2 regions of the Roseibium sp. AWQ4_290 genome follow, and region 2 is predicted to be linked to the other one. Evidence: riboswitches for the same ligand, from Rfam matches in the RefSeq annotation. Region 2 holds a riboswitch; the other holds the start of a gene.
The links. A riboswitch is a leader RNA that binds a small molecule or an ion and turns the genes downstream of it on or off. The one in region 2 is predicted to bind S-adenosylmethionine.
Positions count from the first base shown of each region.

Region 1 (3,396 bases), on a different contig from region 2:
CCGGCGCAGTTCAAAAACGGATGTGTCCCATGAAAAATACCCGCCTGACCCTGGTTGCCCGTCCTGACGGACGTCTTGGCCCGGAGCATTTCAAGACGGTTGACGAGCCCCTCCCTCTGCTTGAAGACGGCAAGGCGCGGGTGCGGATTGTCTATGTGTCTTTGGATCCGGCCATGCGCGGCTGGGTGTCACCTGCAACGGACAGCTACATTCCCCCGGTCGAACTGGGTGAGACCATGCGCTCCCTGGGCGTCGGCATCGTGGAAGACAGCCGCTCGGATGCTTATCAAAAAGGCGACTGGGTCAGCGGCATGACCGGCTGGACCGAATATCTGGACGTCGCCCCTGGTCAGCTGAGTGTTGTGCCGAAAATCGCGCAGATCGAAGATTATTGCGGCTTGCTTGGTCTGCCCGGGGTCACCGCCTATCACGGTCTTGTCGTGGAAGGTGAACCCAAGGAAGGCCAGACCCTTTGCGTTACCGGTGCTGCAGGATCCGTCGGCTCCCTTGTTGGCCAGATCGGCAAGGCCCTGGGACTGAGGGTCATCGGCATTGCCGGCACGCAGGAAAAATGCGACTGGCTTGTCAATGAGCTTGGCTTCGACGCGGTTCTAAACTACCGGACCGACGATCTGGACAATGGCCTGAAGGCTGTGGCCCCGGACGGGATCGACCTTCATTTTGAAAATGTCGGCGGCGCCCCCTTCAACGCGGCGCTGCAAAACATGAGGGCCCACGGGCGGATGATCATGTGCGGGTTCATCTCCGTGTATAATGGTGAAGGCATCGCCCCCGCTCCGGATATGACCGCAATCGTCCGCAAGCGCCTCACCCTCAAGGGCTTCACCATGCCGGACCACTATGCGCGCTATCCGGAGTATTTCCAGGCGCTCGGCAAACTGCTTGCTGATGGCAAACTGACCTACAGGTTGGACATTGAAGCCGGTCTGGAGAATGCTCCGGCCGTGATCAACAAACTGTTTGACGGCACCAATACCGGCAAACTGGTGGTCAAGGTGTCCGATCCATAAGATGCGCCAGATTTTTCAAGGCTTTTCACGGCTCTGTGGGCCGGGTTGCCAAGGCTGGCTGGACATGGCATAAGCCCCGCCATCATCAAGAGAAGGGCTGGCGCCCTCGCCAACCTGCCAACCGGGCAAGGTGGTTTCCGCACCAGGGATGCGGCTGGGGCTTCTGAACAGAAGATCCCGGCAACAAAGCGGTTGATTGCATGCGCCAGTCCTCCTCGGGCAACCGATGGAGGATTTTTTGTTTCAAGACCCCCTCGCAGGACGTGCAGCCGTTCTGATCGAAGACTGTCCCGACGGACCGGCCGCCTGCGCCGACCGGACCGTATGGCTGGAAGCGGCGGAGGACTGCGTGCTTTTGCATCTGAAGAGCCTGCGCCTTCTGGGCGGCTTGCCGAAGCACAAGACACCGCTGTCCGCCGACCAGCGGGATCGGCGCCTGAAGGACCTCCTGCGGCTATGGGCGGCAGGGTGCACCTGTGCGATTGATGAGGATCTCTTTGCGGACCTGCTTAACAGGCCGAGCCGCTGACACATCCGCTCTGTGTGTCTGCACCGCCGCAGGACAATGAGAGCTTGCGGCCTTGCCTATTTCGGCACCGGACGAGGCCGGCCGTCATCGTCCACCGAGACAAAGGTAAAGTGGGCTTCAGTGACTTTTTCCCGGTGGCCGTAGCGATGGCGCAGGGCCCAGGATTCCAGCCGGATTTCCATGGAGGACGTGCCAACCCGCACAATATCGGTATAGACGCAAAGGACATCGCCCACATGAACAGGGCGGATGAATTTCATCTTGTCCACGGCGATGGTCACCACCCGGCCCTCTGCCCGCTGCCCCCCCGCGATACCACCTGCAAGGTCCATTTGCGACAGCACCCAGCCACCGAAAATGTCCCCGGCCGCATTGGTGTCAGCCGGCATGGCCATGGTCCGCAATGTCAATTCGCCGCGCGGCTTTTCCTGTTCGTCGCTCACGTCAGGCCCCTCTTCCTGTCAAACTTTGAAAGAGACTAGAAGGTTTGGAGGCCCTGTTGCACCACCAAAAGCGTTAATATGAACGGGAAACGCTGTTCTTCAGCGGTTTTTTTGATCACTCGCACGAGAAAAGCGGCAGCGTGAGCTGCCGCCGGGTGCTTGAGAAAAGGCCCCTTTGGCCAGGATTTACAGCGTTGCCGCCTGCTCCAGAAACGCGCGGTCTTCCAGGCAATAATATCCCGAAATCCGGCTGATGGTGCCCGAACGTTTCCAGTCATTCAGCACCCGGCTGACATTTTCGCGCGCCGCCCCGGCCATATTGGCGATGTCAGCCTGGCTAAGCTTGTAGTGGATCAAGGTCCGGCCATCATCCAGTGTCTTGCCGAAGGTCTCCGACAATTGCAGCAAGGTTTGCGCCACCCGTCCGGGCAAGGGTAAGAACGAGCGGGCGGCCAGAACGTCATTGGCGTGGCGCAGGCGCTTGCCGACAATGGACAACATATGCCGGTAGACGGCCGGGTGCTCGTCGGAAAAGCGCTGGAAAGCTGCCTTTTCGATAAAGGCCAACTGGGCCTCCTTCAGGGCACTCACCGTCGCCGAGCGGGGACGCCCGTCCAGCAGCGCCAGTTCACCCACCAGATCGCCCGGCCCCAGAACCGCAAGCAGCTGCTCGTCACCGTCGACGGACAGGAGCGACACTTTGAGCGAACCTTCCAGAACCGCATAACAGCCATTTCCCGGATCGCCATTTTCAAACAGAATTGTGCCGGATGCGAGTTTCATTGGCCGGGCCAGACGGGACAGGCCAACAGCCAGGTCCGGCTCCAGGCCTTCCAGAGAAAAGCTGTTCTTTAAGAAGTCTTTGATTTCTGCCACATTTACCCCCTGCCAAGGAATTCACGACACAAAGTTCAGGCCACGCGCAATCCTGTGATGTCCGTCACGTGCGTTCAAGAAAAAAATCCCTATATCAATAGGCATGGAAGCGGGGCCGCCCCTCCCCCTTCCTGACCTCCACGAAAAACGGTCCTGTTCCCCGCAGGACCGTTTTTTCGTTCCAGCCAGCCAAAAACGCCAGCCAACCGGCCGTATCCAGCCCCAGGACCATCAATTTAAAAAAACGTCCTTGCGCTCCAGAGTATGAAAGAACCTTTCACTGGACAGAACTTCATACTGGCACTCGCGAATGCCGATTTTGCGGCGCGGCTCATCCCGCATAAGCCGGTCATCTGAGCGGCCCGGAATGCAGGCCACGAAACTGCGGTCGCCCATCCCGTCAAAGTGATTGAGCAAAAGCCGGTGCAATTCTTCCACATCGGCCGTTGGCGGCAGCGGCTCGGCCCTGGGCAAAAGCTTGAGATTGTGCGGCTTTGCCAGACGGGAGAGCCGCAAG
Region 1 covers NZ_JBSWYG010000017.1:2,753-6,148, forward strand. The annotation lists gene ACXAH0_RS17175 (NADP-dependent oxidoreductase) at 30-1,031, shown strand; SAM-I-IV-variant riboswitch at 1,109-1,229, shown strand; gene ACXAH0_RS17180 (hypothetical protein) at 1,270-1,560, shown strand; gene ACXAH0_RS17185 (acyl-CoA thioesterase) at 1,617-1,955, opposite strand; gene ACXAH0_RS17190 (Crp/Fnr family transcriptional regulator) at 2,190-2,879, opposite strand; gene ACXAH0_RS17195 (ChbG/HpnK family deacetylase) at 3,111-3,396, opposite strand, start outside.
Region 1: another riboswitch for S-adenosylmethionine. It lies ahead of ACXAH0_RS17180 (hypothetical protein); the one in region 2 lies ahead of ACXAH0_RS11430 (O-succinylhomoserine sulfhydrylase).

Region 2 (3,396 bases):
AGGCCGAGGGTGCCGATCTGGCGTTCCAGATCGGACGCCGAGGCGAAGCTGGCGCTGAGCGTCCGTGTCAGAATCTTTTGGAACAGCACCAGCTCTGCGCTGTTGATCGCGTCCTGGGCTGCCCCCGAATAGGCCCGGGCCAGGCCGCCGCCGCCCAGTTTCGTGCCGCCGAAATAGCGCACGATCAGCACGCCGCAATTGATCAGTCCAGCCCCTTGCAGAACCCGCAAGGTCGGCATGCCGGAGGTCCCGGCGGGTTCGCCGTCATCCTTGCCGCTTTCCTCGATCCGGCCGTCTTCCAGAAGGCGCCGGTGGGCGCTGACCACATGATTGGCCTTGCGGTGGTCCTTGCGCAGCTCCTCAAGACGCGGCTCAAACAGCTCCATCGGCACCAGATGCGCCAGAAAACGGGATTTCCGGTCCTCCAGAAAGCCTTCGAATTCGCGTGTAACGGTCTTGAAAGCCATGCAGGATCAGGTAGAGGCCTTGAAGTGTTTCGACAGTTTCAAAGCCTGGCCCTGATAGTTGGAGCCGATCCCCTCGCCATAGAGGCTGGCAGGCCGTTCAGCCATGTGCTCATAGACGAGGCGGCCGATGGTCTGGCCGTGTTCCACAAGGAAAGGCACATCATGGGAGCGGACCTCCAGCACCGCCCGTGAGCCGATGCCGCCGGCGCCCGCATGGCCGAAACCAGGGTCAAAGAACCCGGCATAGTGCACGCGGAACTCGCCCACCAGAGGATCGAACGGCACCATCTCGGCGGCAAAATCCGGCGGCACATGGACCGCCTCCTGGCTGACCAGAATATAAAACGCATCCGGGTCCAGGATAAGCTCCGCCTTCTGGCGCCGGTAGACCGGCTCCCAGAAGTCGAGCGGGTGCTGCGCGCCGACCACATCCACATCAATCAGGCCGGAATGGTGTTTGGCGCGGTAGCCGATCAGGCTGTCCGGGCCGCCGCCCTCCAGATCGATGGAGAGCTGAACCCCGCCGCCAATGCGTTCATTGCCGCCGCTCATAAGCGTGTGCGTCTTGTGCACCTCTTCCAGTTTTTCATCGGCAATCAGCGTGAGCCCGCGCCGGAAGCGGATCTGGCTGAGGCGCGAGCCGCTGCGGGCCAGGATCGGAAAGGTAAGGGGGGAAATTTCCGCATAAAGCGGTCCGTGATAGCCCGCAGGCACCGTGTCGAAGGCATGGCCATGGTCGGTGATGACCCGGGTGAAGACATCCAGCCGCCCGGTGGAGCTTTTCGGATTGGCTGTTGCCGAAATATCCGCCGCCAGCGCCAGGCTTTCCTGCAGCGGCACGATATAGACGCAGCCGGTTTCCAGAACCGCGCCCTCTTTCAGGTCAACCGTATGTAGTTTCAGGGCGTCCAGGCGGCCTGCAACCGTGCTGTCCGGGCCGGGCAGGAAACTGGCGCGCACCCGGTAGGCGACCTGGCCGAGGCGAAGATCGAGGCTGGCGGGTTGAACCTGCCCGTCGACCGGCGGTTCGGCGGCCGTGATTTCTCCGGCGGCAAACATCTCGTGAATGATGCGTTCCGGCAGAATACCGTCCGCCTCCAGAGTTGCGCTGCCCGCCAGAGCCTGCCCCGCTGTCGCGTTCATTGAAAGGTCCTATTTGATCATCAATCTGGAATCCTTAAAGGATGGCGCCGCCAACGCCAACCGTGTTTGTCGCCTGCCCGGGCGATTTCGCGCAGGATGATTGACCCGGCAGCGCTTTTCCCTTAGGACACAGAGATTGTGTGGTGATTTGGGCCGGCCGGCTTGCAGCCACGTTAAACAACTTGCTAAAAAGGCCGGAGGTGCAAACCCCGGTCCTGCGGCTGGGGTTTTTTGCGTTTGGAGCGATGGAACAAGATGACTGAGACCACCAAAACCGGAAACAAGACGTGGCGTCCGGCAACCTCGCTGGTGCATGGCGGCACCGTGCGCTCCCCCTTTGGTGAGACCTCAGAAGCCATGTATTTGACCCAGGGCTTTGTCTATGACACGGCCGAGGCAGCTGAAGCCCGCTTCAATGGCGAGGATCCGGGCTTTGTCTATTCGCGCTATGCCAACCCGACCGTTTCCATGTTTGAAGACCGGATCAAGGCGCTGGAAGGGGCGGAAGCGGCCCGGGGCACGGCCAGTGGCATGGCGGCCGTCAATCTGGCCCTGATGGCTTCCGTGAAGGCGGGAGATCATGTGGTGGCCGCCAAGGCCCTGTTCGGCTCCTGCCGCTATATCTGCGAAACCCTGCTGCCGCGCTTCGGCGTGGAGAGCACGCTCGTGGACGGCACGGATCTGGACCAGTGGAAGGCGGCAGTGAAACCCAACACAAAGGCGCTGTTCCTGGAAAGCCCGACCAATCCGACCCTGGAGGTGATCGACATTGCCGCTGTTGCCGGGATCGCAAAAACGGCCGGTGCACGGCTGATTGTCGACAATGTGTTTGCAACGCCGCTTTTTCAGTCCCCGCTGCAGCTGGGCGCCGACGTTGTGGTCTATTCCGCGACCAAACATATTGATGGTCAGGGCCGCTGTCTCGGCGGTGTGATCCTGTCCGGCGAGGAATGGATCGCCGACGAGGTGATGCCCTTTGTCAAACATACCGGCCCACATATGAGCCCGTTCAATGCCTGGGTGCTGATGAAAGGGCTGGAGACGCTCCCCCTTCGTGTCGCCCGGCAGACGGAAACCGCTGGCCAGATCGCGGACTTTTTGGCCGGCCAAGCCAAGGTGAAGCAGCTCATCTATCCGGGCCGGGACGACCATCCTCAAGCTGACATTGTCAAACGGCAGATGCGCGGCGGGTCCACCATGTTGGCTGTGGAAATCGAGGGCGGCAAGGAGGCTGCTTTCCGCTTCACCAATGCGCTGGAGGTCATCCGGCTATCCAACAATCTGGGCGATGCCAAGAGCCTGATCACCCATCCGGCGACGACAACCCATCAGTCCATCGGGGACGAGGCCCGTGCAGAACTGGGCATCAGCGACGGCATGCTACGCCTGTCTGTCGGCTTGGAAGATCCACTGGATCTTCTGGAAGATGTCGAAAAGGCTCTGGGCGCGATTTGATCCCGGATCCGCACAGGGGCTCCGGATTTCTGCGAATTAGACCAGCAGGTTGAAGTGAATTCGAGCTGCTTAATCTTGTTTTTTAAGATGAAGATCGAAACATAACCGATTAAAATTATTTCAAAAACAAGGTTAAGAGCCAGCATCCTCTTTAGGCAAGTGAACGAAAATCATGTCCAGTACGCATGGAGCTGCCTATCAGGCCTTTGTCATCTGCACCTCGCCGCGCAGCGGCAGCACGCTGTTGTGCAAGCTGCTGGCGGCGACAGGAAAGGCAGGCAATCCAAAATCCTATTTTCACGACAACAGTCTTGACGAGTGGCAGGACTAT
Region 2 covers NZ_JBSWYG010000009.1:213,993-217,388, reverse strand. The annotation lists gene ACXAH0_RS11440 (YigZ family protein) at 1-467, opposite strand, end outside; gene ACXAH0_RS11435 (2'-deoxycytidine 5'-triphosphate deaminase) at 474-1,610, opposite strand; SAM riboswitch at 1,741-1,820, shown strand; gene ACXAH0_RS11430 (O-succinylhomoserine sulfhydrylase) at 1,866-3,065, shown strand; gene ACXAH0_RS11425 (Stf0 family sulfotransferase) at 3,238-3,396, shown strand, end outside.